DNA from 3 places in the Streptomyces sp. NPDC058284 genome. Region 1 is predicted to be linked to each of the others. Evidence: riboswitches for the same ligand, from Rfam matches in the RefSeq annotation. Region 1 holds a riboswitch; each other region holds the start of a gene.
What was found. A riboswitch is a leader RNA that binds a small molecule or an ion and turns the genes downstream of it on or off. The one in region 1 is predicted to bind cobalamin.

Region 1 (5,674 bases):
CATCGTCTCGTCGCGGAACACCCAGTTGGTGCCGGTCGCGAGGCCGTGCAGCAGGCCGCGGCTGCGGAACCAGTAGACGTAGGCGAAGGCGCCGTAGAAGAACAGGCCCTCGATGCACGCAGCGAAGCAGATCAGGTTGAGCAGGAAGCGGCGCCGGTCGGCCAGGGACTCCAGGCGGTCGAGCTGGTCGACCGAGTCCATCCACTTGAAGCAGAACTGGGCCTTCTCGCGGATGGAGGGGATCTCCTCGACCGCGTCGAAGGCCGCCGCGCGGTCCTCCGGATCGGGCAGATAGGTGTCGAGCAGCGTCAGATAGAACTGGACGTGCACGGCCTCCTCGAAGAGCTGGCGGCTCAGGTAGAGCCGGGCCTCGGGGGAGTTGATGTGCTTGTAGAGCGTGAGGACCAGGTTGTTCGAGACGATCGAGTCACCGGTCGCGAAGAACGCGACCAGGCGGCCGATCATGTGCTGCTCGCCGGGCGAGAGCTTGGCGAGGTCGGCGACGTCGGAGTGGAGGTCGACCTCCTCGACGGTCCAGGTGTTCTTGATCGCGTCCCGGTACCGCTCGTAGAAGTCCGGGTAGCGCATGGGGCGCAGGGTCAGCTCGAAGCCCGGGTCCAGGAGGTTCTTCTCGCTGTTGGTCGTGGTGCTCATTACTGGCAGGCCTCGCAGGACTCGGGGTTTTCCAGGGAGCAGGCGACGGCGTCGGGGTCGGCCGCCTGCTGGGGGACGGGGGTGGCGCTCGCGGCGTTCGGCCCGCCTGCCGCGCGGGCGATGCGCGTCGCGGGGCGCGAACGCAGGTAGTACGTGGTCTTCAGGCCCTGCTGCCAGGCGTACGCGTACATCGAGGAGAGCTTGCCGATGGTCGGCGTCTCCAGGAACAGGTTCAGCGACTGCGCCTGGTCCAGGAACGGGGTGCGCGCGGCGGCCATGTCGATCAGGCCGCGCTGCGGGATCTCCCACGCGGTGCGGTACAGCTCACGCACCTCGGCGGGGATCCAGTCGAAGCCCTGCACCGAGCCGTTGGCCTCGCGCAGCGCCTCGCGGGTCTGCGCGTCCCAGCCACCGAGCCGCTTCAGCTCATCCACCAGGTAGGCGTTGACCTGGAGGAACTCGCCGGACAGCGTCTCGCGCTTGAAGAGGTTGGAGACCTGCGGCTCGATGCACTCGTAGACGCCCGCGATGGACGCGATGGTGGCGGTCGGCGCGATGGCGAGCAGGAGCGAGTTGCGCATGCCGGTCGTGGCGATGCGTTCGCGCAGCGCCGCCCAGCGCTCCGGCCAGGTGAGTTCCACGTCGTAGTGGTCGGGGTGCAGGACACCGCGCGCGGTGCGGGTCTTCTCCCAGGCGGGGAGCGGGCCACTGCGCTGGGCGAGGTCGGCGGAGGCCTCGTACGCGGCAAGCATGATGCGCTCGGCGATCCGGGTCGACAGGGCGCGCGCCTTGGGGGAGTCGAAGGGCAGCTTCAGCTGGAAGAAGACGTCCTGGAGGCCCATCGCGCCGAGGCCCACCGGGCGCCACTTGGCGTTGGAGCGCCCGGCCTGCTCGGTCGGGTAGAAGTTGATGTCGACGACGCGGTCGAGGAAGGTGACGGCGGTGCGGACGGTGGCGTCGAGCCGCTCCCAGTCGATGTCCTGCGCGGCCGGGTCGACGAACGCGCCGAGGTTCACCGAGCCGAGGTTGCAGACGGCCGTCTCGCCGTCGTCCGTCACCTCCAGGATCTCGGTGCAGAGGTTGGAGGAGTGCACGGTGTGACCGGGCTCGGCGGTCTGGTTCGCGGTGCGGTTGGCGGCGTCCTTGAAGGTCAGCCAGCCGTTGCCGGTCTGCGCGAGGGTGCGCATCATGCGGCCGTACAGCTCCCGCGCGGGCAGGGTCTTCTTCGCGAGCCCGGCGGCCTCCGCCGCGCGGTAGGCGGCGTCGAACTCCTCGCCCCACAGGTCGACGAGGTCGGGCACGTCGGAGGGCGAGAACAGCGACCAGTCCCGGTCGGCGGCGACCCGGCGCATGAACTCGTCGGGGATCCAGTGCGCGAGGTTGAGGTTGTGGGTGCGGCGCGCGTCCTCACCGGTGTTGTCGCGAAGCTCCAGGAACTCCTCGACGTCGGAGTGCCAGGTCTCCAGGTAGACCGCGGCGGCGCCCTTGCGGCGTCCGCCCTGGTTCACCGCGGCGACCGAGGCGTCCAGCGTCTTGAGGAACGGCACGATGCCGTTGGAGTGCCCGTTCGTGCCGCGGATCAGCGAGCCGCGGGAGCGGATGCGGGAGTACGAGAGGCCGATGCCCCCCGCGTGCTTGGAGAGCCGCGCGACCTGGTGGTAGCGGTCGTAGATGGAGTCGAGCTCGTCCAGGGGCGAGTCGAGGAGGTAGCAGGAGGACATCTGCGGGTGGCGGGTGCCGGAGTTGAAGAGCGTGGGGGAGGACGGCAGGTAGTCCAGGCGGCTCATCAGGCCGTACAGCGCGGCGACCTCGTCCACGGCCCGGACGCTGGAGTCCTCCGCGAGCCCGCTGGCGACGCGCAGCATGAAGTGCTGCGGCGTCTCGATGACCTGCCGGGTGATCGGGTGGCGCAGCAGGTAGCGGCTGTGCAGCGTGCGCAGGCCGAAGTAGCCGAAGCGGAAGTCGGCGCCGTCCGCGAGCGCGCTCTCCACGAGCGCGTCGAGCCGGGCCGCGTGTTCGGTGACGAAGGACGCCGTGCGGTCGGCGATCAGGCCCTCGCGGTGGCCGACCGCGATCGACTCGGTGAAGGAGCGCACGCCCTGGGTAGCGGCTTCCTCGCGGATGCCGATCGACAGGAGCCTGGCCGCGAGCTTGGAGTACGCCGGGTCCTCGGAGATGAGCCCCGCGGCCGCCTCGGTCGCGAGCTCCCTGAGCTCGGCCACGTCGGCCCGGGTGGAGCGGCCGCGCAGCGCGGCGGCGGCCACCCGGCCGGCGTCGGCGTCGGGGAGATCGGCGGTGAGGTCGGTCAGGGTGCGCAGCAGCGCGGTCCCTGGCGCGTCGGTACCCACAGTGCTGTCGGTGGGCTGTGGTGACAGCGCTGACGCAGGTTCGGCAGGCGCGATGGTCACGTGGAGCTCTCCCTCGCTCGGCTCTGGGCCTGGGGGAGAGGACGGCACACACGGGCGCACCCGGGCAGGGTGGCGTACCGCGTCCACCGGCCCATTCCACGAGGCCCGGACGGTCGGCACCCGGGCCGGACGGCACGGGTGCACTGCCGGCAGGTCTTCGGACTCCGGGTACGACAAATGCGTACACGTACACCGTTGCGGGACAGTTCCGGACTTGCACCGGATTCCCCTGCGGCGACAGCGAGCATGAGCATACATCTTGTGCCGTGCTTCTGAAGCAGGCCCACATCTTGTGTCGGCTCGCATAGGCAGGGTCTAAGGTGCGGTCGGGAGTTCCAGCGCGTAGGTGAGCAGCGGCAGGCCCGGGATCGGGTACCAGTCGCGCTCCGGGGTGCGTATGAAGCCGAGACGTTCATAGAGCCGGTGGGCGGTGCGCATGGTGGGCGAGGAGGACAGCACGAGCCGGTCGCGGCCCGCGTCCCTGGACCGCTGGACGCAGTCCCGCACCAGGAGTTCGCCGACACCGCGGCCGCGCGCCGCGGGCGAGACCGCCAGCATGCGGATCTCCGTCTCGCCGTCCCGCGCGATGTCGGCCATGGGGCCGCCGGACGGCACGAAGGTCACGCCGCCGAGCAGCTCGCGGGAGGCCGCGTCGTCCGCCACGGCCACCAGGATCTCGGCGTGCGCCGCGCGCCCCGCCACGTCCCGCAGCACGGCCAGATAGCGGTCCTCCGCTCCGTGGTCCAGATGTCCGTCGTCGAGGTAGGCCCGCGCGGTGAGATCGCCCAGCGCCTCGTGCTCCGCGGGGTGTGCCCGCCTGATGGTGATGTCCATGGGGCGCAGTGTGCAACACGGGTACGACAAAGGGCCGCCGGTTTTCCGGCGGCCCAACGTCACTTGCGGGGAACGGTGTTGAGCGTCGGGTTCAAGGACAGGCTCTCAGTGCCCGGCGCCCGCGGTCGCCTTCGGCAGCTCCTGGACGACGCCGGGGTCGCCCGCGTCCGCCGTGTAGTCCTCCGGGGAGGTCTCGTCGATGCCGTCGGGGGCCTTCAGCGCCTTCAGGACGAAGGTGAGGACCACGGTCACGACCACATTCAGGATGAACGCGGTCAGGCCGATGTAGCCGATCTCGCCGATGCCGGGGATCTCGTCGGACGAGCCGCCGAAGTGCTTCTGGGTCGGCGAGGCGACGCCGTACGCCGCGAGCGTTCCGTACACCATGCCGACCGCCCAGCCGGCGAGCAGCGCCCAGCGGTGGAACCACCGGGTGAACAGGCCGCCGACCAGCGCGGGCATCGTCTGCAGGATCCAGATGCCGCCGAGCAGCTGGAAGTTGATCGCGACCGTTTTGTCCATCGTGAGGACGAAGACGAGCGCGCCCACCTTCACGAGCAGCGAGACCAGCTTGGAGACCCTGGTCTCCTGCTCGGGAGTCGCGTCCGGCTTGAGGAAGTCCTTGTAGATGTTCCTGGTGAAGAGGTTCGCGGCCGCGATCGACATGATCGCCGCAGGCACGAGCGCGCCGATGCCGATGGCGGCGAAGGCGACGCCGGTGAACCAGTCGGGGAACATGTTCTCGAACAGCTGCGGGATGGCCAGCTGGCCGTTCTCGACCTTGACCCCGGCCGCGATCGCCATGAACCCGAGCAGCGCCAGCAGGCCTAGCATCAGCGAGTAGAGCGGCAGGATCGTGGTGTTGCGGCGGATGACGTCGCGGCTCTTGGAGGAGAGCGTCGCGGTGATCGAGTGCGGGTACATGAACAGGGCGAGCGCGGAGCCGAGCGCGAGCGTGGCGTAGGTCCACTGACCGCCCCGGCCGGGCGCGAGGCCCGCGACGGGCTTGCCCGCCGCCTCGTTGGCCTTCGAGAACTTCTCGCCCGCCGCCTGGAAGATCTCGTCGAAGCCGCCCAGCTTGATCGGGATGTAGATGATCGCGACGGCGATGACGAGGTAGATCAGCCCGTCCTTCACGAACGCGATCAGCGCGGGCGCGCGCAGGCCGGACGAGTAGGTGTACGCGGCGAGCACCGCGAAGGCGATGAGCAGCGGCAGGTCCTTGATGAACCAGTTGGTGTCCGGGCCGCCGCCGACGCCCATGACGTCGAGCACGGCCTGGATGCCGACCAGTTGGAGCGCGATGTACGGCATCGTGGCGAGGATGCCGGTGACCGCGACGGCCAGCGAGAGCCCCTTGGAGCCGAAGCGTCCGCGCACGAAGTCCGAGGTGGTCACGTATCCGTGCTTGTGCGAGACGGACCAGAGCCGCGGCAGGAAGGTGAAGATCAGCGGATAGACGAGGATCGTGTACGGCACCGCGAAGAAGCCGGCCGCGCCCGCCGCGTAGATCGCCGCGGGGACGGCCACGAACGTGTACGCCGTGTAGAGGTCGCCGCCGAGCAGGAACCAGGTGACCCAGGTGCCGAACGAGCGACCGCCGAGGCCCCATTCGTCCAGGCTCTCGGTCTCGGCCTTGCGCCAGCGCGCGGCCAGGAAGCCCATCGCCGTGACGGCGACGAAGAAGAAGATGAAGACGGCGAGGGCGACGCCGTTCACGCCGCCGGTCCCCGATGCGAGTGTGGTCACAGTCCGGCACCCCTCTGGGCCGCTTCGGC
Region 2 (5,674 bases), on a different contig from region 1:
GAGGTCCGGCACGGACGGGTCGGCGAGGGTGCAGATCACGTCGTTGTCGGCGGGCAGCCGCTTGCGCGTGACGCCGCTCGCGACCATGTTCGCGTCGCACAGGATCGGCGCGCCGTCGCGCAGGGCCTTGCGCGCGTCCGCGATCACCCGCGGGCTGTGGGCGAGATCCTTCACGAGGTCGACCATCCCGCAGGCGTGGATCATCCGGACCGCGACCTGGCTGACGTCGGCGGGCAGGCCCTGGAGGTCGGCCTCCGCCCGGATGGTGGCAAAGGACTCGCGGTAGATCGCCGCGCCGTCCTTCTCGTAGTCGAACACTGTGCTCTCGCTCATCTCGTGGCCGTTGGAGTGCTTGCGGAAGGGGTGCTTGCGGAAGGGGTGGTGCTTGCGGAAGGGCTGTTTGCGGAAGGGGTGCTTGTCGAAGTCGTACGTGCTGCGGTGACCGTCCCGGCCAGGGTGTCGCCCGTCACGGGCACCGCCGAGGCGCCGGTGCGCACCGTCACCTCGTAGCGGCCGTCGCCGATGGCGAGGACGTCGACCCAGTCGCCGTGCGGGTGCCCGCACCGCCGCTCGCAGCCGGACCAGTGGACGGGCAGTCCGCCGTGGCCCGGCACGGCGTCCGCGCGGACGTCGGCGAGCGACTTGGCGCAGCCGGGGCGGCCGGTGCAGGCGCCGACGCCGGACCAGGGCGAGCCGGGGGCGGTGACGTAACCGGCCTCGGCCAGTGCGGCGAGGCGCTCGCGGGCCGCCGCTCCGTCGGCGAAGCCGGGCAGCACGAAGCCGCGCCACGGGGTGACGCGCAGCTCGTCGGCGGGCAGCGGGAGGAGGGCCCGCCACTGGGCCGCGGTGACACGGCCGAGGGGTGCGTTGACGACCACGGCGTGACCCGTGACGCCGGGGACGGGTGGGGCGGCGACGGACATTCCCCGGGCAGCGACCGGCATCTCCCGGGCACCAACCGGCATCTCCGGGGCCGTGACCGGCATCTCCGGGGCGGCGCCCGGCGACTCCGGGGCGCCGACAGGCATCCCCGGAACCGCGACCGGATCCGCCGCGACCCCCGCCCGCGTCAGCGCCCGCGCCACCTCCACCCGCTGCCCGTCGGGAAGCTCCCGTACCCGCCAGGCCCCGTTGCCCGCCTCGCGCGCGGCGTCGAGGAAGGCGCGGGCCGCCGCGAGGGCGGCGCGGGGGGCGTCGGCGCCTGCGACCCGGAAGGCGTGCCTCCCGAGGCGTACGACGGCCGTTCCACCGGAGCGCACCGCCCCACCGGATCGCACCGCGCGACCCGCACCTGCCGTCCCGTCCGCCCCCACCGCCCCGTCCGATTCTGCGATCAAGGTCACATCCGCGCCGAGGCCCGCCACGTCCCCGCGCCCGTCGTCCAGGGCGAACAGGAAGCGGCCGGAGAGCGCGGTCGTCCACTCCTCCGCGCAGAGGAGTCCGTCCAGCTCGCGGGCCCACAACTGCACGTCGGCGTGGCCGAGTCCGTCGGTTCCCGCGAGCGGCGATGCCACCACGTTCCGCACGCGTTCGTGCCGCTCGGAAGGCAGCAGGCCCGCGTCCGCGAGCAGGTGGGAGAGTTCGCCGCCGCACGCCTCGCCGAGGCCGCGCAGCTCGATGTTGCCGCGCGAGGTGACGCTGAGGTTCCCGTCCGCGAGACGCTCCGCCGCGACTCCGAGCGCGGTCGCCTGACGGGCCGTCAAAAGGCCGCCGGGCAGGCGGAGTCGGGCGAGCCTGCCGTCGTCGGCGAGGTGCAGGCGAAGGGCACCGGGGCAGGCGTCGCCCCGGTCGCGTATGAGGGATTCGCCCTGGTCTGGGGAGGGAGCTCGGGTGGGCGGCATGGCGGCGAGCATACCCACGCGGTTCCGGCCGGTCGCCTCCCGAGACGGGCCGTCCCGGCAGGTGGCCGCACCGCTCGCGGCGGGCAGGACTTACTATGCAGGCGGCGGGCTACCTAGTCCGTCGACGCCAGCGACGGCGTGGGTCCACCAGGACCCTGGGGAGGAAGCCCGGTGCGAATCCGGCGCGGTCCCGCCACTGTGAGCCCCACCCGCGTGGGGTGAGCCAGGAACTCCTGCCGTCCATACGACCACCCGGGGCGCGGACACCCCGAGGAAGGCCTGCGCCCGCATGCTTCTGCTGTTGTCGACCTCCGACACCGACCTGCTCAGCGCCCGCGCGGCGGGAGGCCCGGTCGACTACCGGTTCGCCAACCCCTCCCGCCTGGACCTGGACACTCTTCCCGGCCTGCTCGACGGCGTCGACCTCGTCGTCGTACGCCTCCTCGGCGGCGTACGCGCCTGGCAGGACGGCCTGGACCAGCTCATCGCCACCGGCCTCCCGGTCGTCGTGCTCACCGGTGAACAGGCCCCCGACGCCCAGCTGATGGCCTCCTCCACCGTGCCGATCGGCATCGCCGCCGAGGCGCACGCCTACCTCGCGCACGGCGGCCCCGCCAACCTGGAGCAGCTGGCCCGCTTCCTCTCCGACACCGTGCTGCTCACCGGCCACGGTTTCGAGCCGCCCGCGCCCGCGCCGTCCTGGGGCCCGCTGGAGCGCACCGCGCGACCCGTCGAGGGGCCGACGGTGGCGGTGCTCTACTACCGCGCCCACCACATGAGCGGCAACACCGCGTTCGTCGACGACCTGTGCAGCGCCATCGAGGACGCGGGCGCCCGCCCGATGCCGCTGTACGTGGCTTCGCTGCGCGCCCCCGAGCCGGAGCTGATCGACGAGCTGCGGGCCGCCGACGCCATCGTGACGACGGTCCTCGCGGCGGGCGGCACCAAGCCCGCGCAGGCGTCGGCGGGCGGCGACGACGAGTCGTGGGACGCGGGCGCGCTGACCGGCCTCGACGTGCCGATCCTCCAGGCGCTCTGCCTGACCGGGTCGCGCTCGGCCTGGCAGGACAACGACGAGGGCGTGTCGCCGCTGGACGCCGCGAGCCAGATCGCCGTCCCGGAGTTCGACGGCCGCCTCATCACGGTGCCCTTCTCCTTCAAGGAGATCGACGAGGACGGGCTCCCCGCATACGTGGCGGACGCCGAGCGCGCGGCCCGCGTCGCCGGGATCGCCGTGCGGCACGCGCGTCTGAAGCACATCCCGGCCGCCGACAAGCGCCTGGCCCTGGTGCTCTCCGCGTACCCGACGAAGCACTCCCGCATCGGCAACGCGGTCGGCCTCGACACCCCCGCGTCCGCCGTGGCGCTCCTGCGCCGGCTGCGCGCCGAGGGGTACGACTTCGGCCCCGAGGCCGACATCCCCGGCCTGGTCTCCGGTGACGGCGACGAGCTGATCCGCGCGCTCATCGACGCGGGCGGCCACGACCAGGAGTGGCTGACCGAGGAGCAGCTCGCCGCCAACCCGGTCCGCATCCCCGCCGCCGACTACAAGCGGTGGTACGCGACGCTCCCCGCCGAGCTGCGCGAGTCCGTCGAGGGCCACTGGGGTCCGCCGCCCGGCGAGATGTTCCTCGACCGCTCGCGCGTGGGCAACGGCGGCGACCCGGAGGGCGACATCGTGCTCGCCGCCCTGCGCCGCGGGAACCTCCTCATCCTCATCCAGCCGCCGCGCGGCTTCGGCGAGAACCCGATCGCGATCTACCACGACCCCGATCTGCCGCCCTCGCACCACTACCTGGCGGCCTACCGCTGGATCGCCGCGCCCGCCGCCGACGGCGGTTTCGGCGCCGACGCGATGATCCACCTCGGCAAGCACGGCAACCTGGAGTGGCTGCCGGGCAAGAACGCGGGCCTCTCCGCGGCCTGCGGCCCCGACGCCGCGCTCGGCGACCTGCCCCTGATCTACCCCTTCCTGGTCAACGACCCGGGCGAGGGCACCCAGGCCAAGCGCCGCGTGCACGCCACGCTCATCGACCACCTGGTGCCGCCGATGGCGCGCGCCGACTCCTACGGCGACATCGCGCGCCTGGAGCAGCTCCTCGACGAGTACGCCCAGATCAGCTCCATGGACCCGGCGAAGCTGCCCGCGATCCGCGCGCAGATCTGGACGCTCATCCAGGCCGCCAAGCTCGACCACGACCTGGGCCTCGAGGACCGTCCGGACGACGACGGATTCGACGACTTCCTGCTGCACGTCGACGGCTGGCTCTGCGAGATCAAGGACATGCAGATCCGCGACGGTCTGCATGTGCTCGGCAGCGCCCCGGCCGGCGCCGACCGCGTCAACCTCGTCCTCGCGATCCTGCGGGCCCGCCAGATCTGGGGCGGCACGACCGCGCTGCCCGGTCTGCGCGAGGCCCTCGGTCTCGACGAGTCCGCGGCGACGCGGGTGAGCGCCGACGCGGCCGAGGAACGGGCCCGCGCGCTGGTCCAGGCGATGGACGACGCCGACTGGGACCTCGCGGCGATCCCGCGCGACGAGGGCGAGCAGGTCGCCGCCGTGCTGGAGTTCGCGGCCCGCGAGGTGGTCCCGCGCCTCGCGGCCACCACCGCCGAGCTCGACCACTCGGTGCACGCCCTGAACGGCGGCTTCGTCCCGGCGGGCCCCTCGGGCTCCCCGCTGCGCGGCCTGGTCAACGTCCTGCCGACCGGCCGCAACTTCTACTCGGTCGACCCGAAGGCCGTCCCCTCCCGCCTCGCGTGGGAGACGGGTCAGGCGCTGGCCGACTCCCTCATCGAGCGGTACCGCAGCGACAACGGCGAGTACCCCACCTCCGTCGGCCTCTCCCTCTGGGGCACCAGCGCGATGCGCACCGCGGGCGACGACGTCGCGGAAGCGATGGCCCTGCTCGGCGTCCGCCCGGTCTGGGACGACGCCTCGCGCCGCGTGACGGGCCTTGAGGCCATCCCCTACGAGGAGTTGGGGCGCCCGCGCATCGACGTGACGCTGCGCATCTCGGGCTTCTTCCGCGACGCGTTCCCGCACACGATCGGCCTCCTCGACGACGCGGTGCGCCTCGCCGCCTCGCTCGACGAGCCCGCCGAGCACAACTACGTACGCGCCCACGCCCAGGCCGACCTGGCCGAGCACGGGGACGAACGCCGGGCCACCACCCGCATCTTCGGCTCCCGCCCCGGCACGTACGGTGCGGGCCTGCTCCAGCTCATCGACTCCCGCGACTGGCGCACCGACGCGGACCTGGCCGAGGTGTACACGGTGTGGGGCGGCTACGCGTACGGCCGCGGTCTCGAAGGCCGCCCGGCGCGCGCCGAGATGGAGACGGCGTACAAGCGCATCGCCGTGGCCGCGAAGAACACGGACACCCGCGAGCACGACATCGCGGACTCCGACGACTACTTCCAGTACCACGGCGGCATGGTGGCGACCGTGCGCGCGCTGCGGGGCACGGCCCCCGAGGCGTACATCGGGGACTCGACCCGCCCCGAGACGGTCCGCACGCGCACGCTGGTGGAGGAGACCTCGCGGGTGTTCCGCGCGCGCGTCGTCAACCCCAAGTGGATCGAGGCGATGCGCCGCCACGGCTACAAGGGCGCCTTCGAGCTCGCCGCGACGGTGGACTACCTGTTCGGGTACGACGCCACCACGGGCGTCGTCGCCGACTGGATGTACGACAAGCTCACGGAGACGTACGTTCTGGATCCGACCAACCGGCAGTTCCTCCAGGAGAACAACCCCTGGGCCCTGCACGGCATCGCCGAACGCCTCCTGGAGGCGGAGTCGCGCGGCATGTGGGCCAAGCCCGACCCGGCAG
Region 3 (5,674 bases), on a different contig from region 1:
CTCCACGGCGTCCAGGACCCGGCCCGTTCCGGCCACCACGCCGTAGCGTCGGCCCTCGGGCAGTCTGCGGGTGAAGACCTCGAAGACCGAACGCCGGTCGCCGGTGCCCGCTTTCAGTGCGGCCTGCACCATCGTCAGCTCGTACTGGTCCGTGAAGAGCGCTGTCGAGGGAACATCCACCGGCAGGCCCAGGTCCGCTGTGTTCATACGAAGGATGCTACCCCCAATCTCGTCACTCTGACGATTTCACGAGGCGCGCGGCAGGCCATTTGTGCGAGGCGCCCCGCGGGGTGGCAGCATGGGTCGGGTGAGTACGGCTCCCGCAGAAATCACCCGCCCGGATTCGGACGAAGAGGCGCTCGCCGTCCCCGAACCGGACGTGCCCTGGATCACGCTCGTGCACAACGACCCGGTCAATCTGATGAGTTACGTGACGTACGTGTTCCAGACGTACTTCGGCTACTCGAAGGACAAGGCCACGAAGCTGATGATGGACGTGCACCAGAAGGGGCGTGCGGTCGTCTCCAGCGGCACCCGTGAGGAGATGGAGCGCGACGTGCAGGCCATGCACGGCTACGGCCTGTGGGCCACCCTTCAGCAGGACCGCAAGTAGTGGCCCGCCAGCAGCGTACGGACCGGAAGCAGCGACGCATCTGATGCCAGGACAATTCGAACCGACTCCGGGCGGCGGCGCCGCCGTCGCGCTCGACGAGGTCGAGATCTCGATCATCCGTTCCCTCGCCGTGCAGCTCCTGGAGCTGATCGGTCCCGGTCCGGGTGGCGAGGTCTCCGACGACCCGCTCGCGGAGCTCTTCGCCGAGGGGCCGAGCGAGCCGCCCGCCGATCCGGTGATGCGGCGCCTGCTGCCCGACGCGTATGGCGGTCCGGCGAGCGAGGGCGGTCCGGGTGACGCCGAGGAGACGCGGGCGTACTCGGCGGAGTTCCGCCGTTTCACGGAGAACGACCTGCGTGCCAGGAAGCGCGACGACGCCCTGGCCGTGATCCGTTCGCTGGACTCGGTGAACGCCTCCGGCGACGGCGGAGCTGTCCTGAAACTGTCGGTCGAGGAGTCCCGGCAGTGGCTGGGCGCCCTCAACGACCTCCGGCTCGCGATCGGCACCCGCCTGGAGGTCACCGACGAGGACGACGCCGATCTGCTCTACAGCCTCCCGGACACCGACCCCCGCAAGCCGATGGTGATGGCCTACCTCTGGCTGGGCGGACTGCAGGAAACGCTGGTCGGGACGTTGCTGGACTGATTCCGGGCAGAATTCGGTGCATACGGCAGCGAAATTTGTTGTAGAGGACAGGTTCCGTTCACCGGACGGACCGTTCGCTCAGCGGACGCTCAAATCCGCATAACGATCGCGTCAAGTCGGTGCCCGCATTTAGGGTGCCAAGGGCGGTTTGTCCGCTTCTTCTTGTGGTGTACGCCACAGGTGGCTCATTCCCTCACTGTTGCCCCCGTGATAAATCTTCACGACCACTCGGTGACGCCACCCATGTCGCCGAGGGCGCTCGAGCCGGCAGACCGCCGGTAGCACTCCATCCATATCCGGGGGGATCAGGACCTGATCCGCAGCCACAACGCAGATGAGCGGGCGCGGATCAGCATGGAGAAAGGCGTCACCATGACCTCAGTGCAGGTCGAAGAGCACCACGACGAGCACGGCGGCAGTGGGGTCGTGCAGGGTTCGTCCGGCGAGGGCGAGGGGTATCAGCGCGGGCTCGGGGCCCGGCAGATCCAGATGATCGCGATCGGCGGTGCCATCGGCACCGGCCTGTTCCTCGGCGCGGGCAAGGCCATTCACAAGGCGGGGCCCAGCCTCATCCTGGCGTACGCCATCGCGGGCCTCGTCATCTTCTTCATCATGCGGGCGCTCGGCGAGCTCCTCATGTACCGGCCCGTGTCCGGCTCCTTCTCGGAGTACGCACGCGAGTTCATGGGCCCGTTCTTCGGCTTCGTGACCGGCTGGACGTACTGGCTCTTCTGGGTCGTCACCGGCATCACGGAAGTCACCGCGGCCGCCCAGTACATGCAGTACTGGACCCACGACTCCTTCCCGCAATGGGCGTACGCGCTCGTCTTCACCGTCATCCTGTACGGCGCGAACCTCATCTCCGTGAAGCTCTTCGGCGAGCTGGAGTTCTGGTTCTCGATGGTCAAGGTCACCGCCATCATCGGCATGATCCTGATCTGCGTCGGCATCCTCACCATCGGCTTCTCCGACGCCGGTGACACCGCCTCCGTGACCCACCTGTGGGACGAGGGCGGCTTCTTCCCCAACGGCATCGGCTCCACGCTGATGACGCTCCAGATCGTGATGTTCGCCTTCCTCGCCGTCGAGCTCGTCGGCGTCACCGCGGGCGAGTCCAAGGACCCGAAGACCGTCCTGCCCAAGGCCATCAACACCGTGCCGTGGCGCATCGCCGTCTTCTACGTCGGCGCGCTCATCATGATCCTGTCGGTCGTCCCGTGGACGACGTTCAAGCCCGATGTCTCGCCGTTCGTCGCCGCCTTCGAGAAAATGGGCCTCGGCGTCGGCGCCGCCATCGTGAACTTCGTGGTCCTCACCGCCGCGCTCTCCTCCTGCAACTCCGGCATGTACTCCACCGGCCGCATGCTGCGCGACCTGGCGCTCAACGGCCAGGGCCCGAAGTTCTTCACCAAGCTCACGAAGAACGGCCTGCCGCTGATCGGCACCACGGCCTCCGCCGCGTGCATGCTGGTCGGCGTCTGGATCAACTACCAGTGGCCCGGCAAGGCGTTCACCTACGTCGTCTCCTTCGCGACCATCTCCGGCATGTGGGCCTGGATCATGATCCTCGCCTGCCAGATCCGCTACCGCCGCAAGGCCGACCGCGGCGAGCTGCCGCAGTCCACCTTCCGGGCGCCCGGTGCCCCGTACACCAGCTGGTTCGCGCTGCTCTTCATCGGCATGGTCATCGTGATGATGGGCATCGACAAGGACAACCGTGTCTCGCTGTACGCCGCCCCGGTCTGGGCCGCGATCCTGACGGTGTCGTACCTGGTGCTCAAGAGCCGCAACCCGCAGGCGGCCGCCTTCAACAAGCGCAAGACCGCCGTCGACGGCTCGGTCACCGCCGACAGCACGCCGGTCGGGAAGGACTGACACCGCTTCCCAGAGCGTTGTCCAGCATTCGGGCCCGCCCGTACCACACTTCGGTACGGCGCGGGCCCTCTGCTTATCCTGACTCCCATGCTGACCCTCACCCAGGCCCTCCACGACCAGATCGTCGCGCACGCGCGCCAGGACCACCCCGACGAGGCCTGCGGCGTCGTCGCGGGCCCGGCGGGCACCGGCCGCCCCGAGCGGTTCATCCCCATGCTGAACGCCGCGCGCTCGCCCACGTTCTACGAGTTCGACTCGGGTGACCTGCTGAAGCTCTACCGCGAGATGGACGACCGCGACGAGGAGCCGGTGATCGTCTACCACTCGCACACGGCCACCGAGGCCTACCCCTCGCGCACCGACATCACCTACGCCAACGAGCCCGGCGCCCACTACGTCCTGGTCTCCACGGCGGACACCGACGGCGCGGGCCCCTTCCAGTTCCGCTCGTACCGCATCGTGGACGGCGAGGTCACCGAAGAAGAGGTAAAGGTCGTACAGGCATACTGATCTTTACCAACGAGGGCGGCAGGAGCCAGGAAGCCGGTGCGAACCCGGCACGGTCCCGCCACTGTGACCCCACCCCATAGTCGGGGCGGGGGAGTCAGGAACTGACCTGCCGCCTTCCTCCCACGCAACGCAGGGGACGCGGAAATCCCCTGGAGGAGGCAGTCCCGTCATGCCCCGGTCCCACCGGCCCCTGCGCGCCCTCGTCACGGCCGCCCTGCTCGCCCCGCTCGCCGCCTGCTCCACCTCGGCGGCGGACGACGACTCCGGGCCCGCCGCCAAGGCCGCCGGATTCCCGTACACCGTCACCAACTGCGGCGTGCGGACGACGTACGACGCACCCCCGAAGCGCGCCGTCACCATGAACCAGCACGCCACCGAAGTGATGCTGGAACTCGGCCTGAAGGACCGGCTGGCCGGTACCGCCTACCTCGACGACGAGGTCCTGCCGAAGTACAAGAAGGCGTACGAGTCGATCCCGGTGCTCGCCAAGGAGTACCCCTCCTACGAGAAGCTGCTCTCCGCCAACCCCGACTACGTGTACGGCGGTTACGCGAGCGCCTTCCTCGCCGGTGACGGACGCAGCCGCTCGGCCCTCGCCAAGTCCGGCATCGACAGCCGCCTCAACATCGAGGGCTGCGCCGGGCACCCCGTCTCCATGGACGACGTCTACCGCGAGGTCCGCGAGGTCGGCGCCACGTTCGGGGTGCGGGCGCGGGCCGAGAAATGGGTGAGCGCCGCCCGCCGTGAACTGGCCGCCACCGCGGAGAAGTCACGGTCCCGGTCCAAGGGTGAGAAGCCCCGCTCCGTCTTCGTCTACGACAGCGGCGACAAGACCGCGTTCACGGCGGGCGGCCGGGGCATCGGCAACGACATCATCGAGCGGGCGGGCGGCCACAACGTCTTCGCCGACGTCGACAAGTCCTTCACCGACGCGTCCTGGGAGAAGGTCGTCGAGCGCAAGCCCGAAACGATCCTGACCCTCGACTACGGCGCCATGACCGTCACCCAGAAGAAGAAGCGCCTCCTCGACGACCCGGCCCTCCAGGACGTCCCCGCCATCAAGAACGAGAGCTTCGCGGTCCTGCGCCTGTCGGACGTGGTCACGGGCGTACGAGCACCGGAGGCGGTGAGGAAGCTGGCGGCGCAGCTGTGAGCCGGACCATTCAGCGCGTGGGTCGGATCACCCAGCCCGTGGGGCGGATCATCCAGCGCGTGGGGCGGACCACCCAGCCCGCGGGGCGGATCATCCAGCCCGTCCGGCGTTTGAGGACGAGCCCGAAGGGCGATGGGCCGAGCTCACGGGGGCGGCACCTGACGATACTGACCGTCCTCACCGCAACCCTGGCGGCCACCGCCCTCGCCGGTCTCGCACTCGGCTCCGTGCGGATCCCCCCGGCCCACGTCATGGAGATCCTCACCGGCAGAGCGGAACCCTCCCCGTTCAGAACCATCGTCCTCGACGTAAGACTCCCGAGAGTCATCCTCGGAGCCACCGTCGGAGGCGGCCTCGCAGTCATCGGCGCCGTCCTCCAGGCCCTCGTCCGCAACCCCCTCGCGGACCCGTTCCTGCTGGGCGTCTCCTCCGGCGCCTCGGTGGGCGCCGTCTGCGCCATCGTGCTCGGCGGCGTCTTCGGCCTCGGCGCCGCCCTGTCGACCACCGTCACCATCCCGGCCGCCGCCTTCGCGGGTGCCCTGCTCTCGCTCGTCCTCGTCTACGCCCTGGCCAGAAGCGGGGGCGGCGGCTTCGCCACTGGCCGGCTGATCCTCGCGGGCGTCGCCGTCTCGTACATCCTGACCGCGCTGACCAGCCTCATCCTGGTCACCGCCGACAGCGCGGACCACGTCAAGGAAGTCCTCTACTGGACGCTCGGCGGCCTCGGCAGCGCCCGCTGGGACATGCTCGCCCTGCCCTGCTCCGTCCTCATCCTCGGCACGGCCCTCCTCGTCGCCATGGCCCGCCCCCTCGATCTGCTCCTCGCGGGCGAGGAGGGCGCCACCGTCCTCGGCCTGGACGCGACCCGCTTCCGTGT

Region 2: another riboswitch for cobalamin. It lies ahead of cobN (cobaltochelatase subunit CobN); the one in region 1 lies ahead of ACFVYR_RS06655 (ribonucleoside-diphosphate reductase subunit alpha).
Region 3: another riboswitch for cobalamin. It lies ahead of ACFVYR_RS21980 (ABC transporter substrate-binding protein); the one in region 1 lies ahead of ACFVYR_RS06655 (ribonucleoside-diphosphate reductase subunit alpha).

Annotation. Positions count from the first base shown of each region.
Region 1 covers NZ_JBHVYE010000003.1:148,128-153,801, forward strand. Annotated here, with positions in the region: gene ACFVYR_RS06650 (ribonucleotide-diphosphate reductase subunit beta) at 1-654, opposite strand, end outside; gene ACFVYR_RS06655 (ribonucleoside-diphosphate reductase subunit alpha) at 654-3,062, opposite strand; cobalamin riboswitch at 3,193-3,323, opposite strand; gene ACFVYR_RS06660 (GNAT family N-acetyltransferase) at 3,378-3,896, opposite strand; gene mctP (monocarboxylate uptake permease MctP) at 4,002-5,615, opposite strand; gene ACFVYR_RS06670 (DUF3311 domain-containing protein) at 5,642-5,674, opposite strand, start outside.
Region 2 covers NZ_JBHVYE010000051.1:3,020-8,693, forward strand. Annotated here, with positions in the region: gene ACFVYR_RS36895 (precorrin-8X methylmutase) at 1-333, opposite strand, end outside; gene ACFVYR_RS36900 (cobalamin biosynthesis protein CobG) at 330-1,853, opposite strand; cobalamin riboswitch at 1,974-2,093, shown strand; gene cobN (cobaltochelatase subunit CobN) at 2,131-5,674, shown strand, end outside.
Region 3 covers NZ_JBHVYE010000015.1:173,422-179,095, reverse strand. Annotated here, with positions in the region: gene ACFVYR_RS22005 (nicotinate phosphoribosyltransferase) at 1-207, opposite strand, end outside; gene clpS (ATP-dependent Clp protease adapter ClpS) at 299-613, shown strand; gene ACFVYR_RS21995 (DUF2017 domain-containing protein) at 657-1,259, shown strand; gene ACFVYR_RS21990 (amino acid permease) at 1,632-3,134, shown strand; gene ACFVYR_RS21985 (Mov34/MPN/PAD-1 family protein) at 3,222-3,644, shown strand; cobalamin riboswitch at 3,617-3,769, shown strand; gene ACFVYR_RS21980 (ABC transporter substrate-binding protein) at 3,814-4,797, shown strand; gene ACFVYR_RS21975 (FecCD family ABC transporter permease) at 4,956-5,674, shown strand, end outside.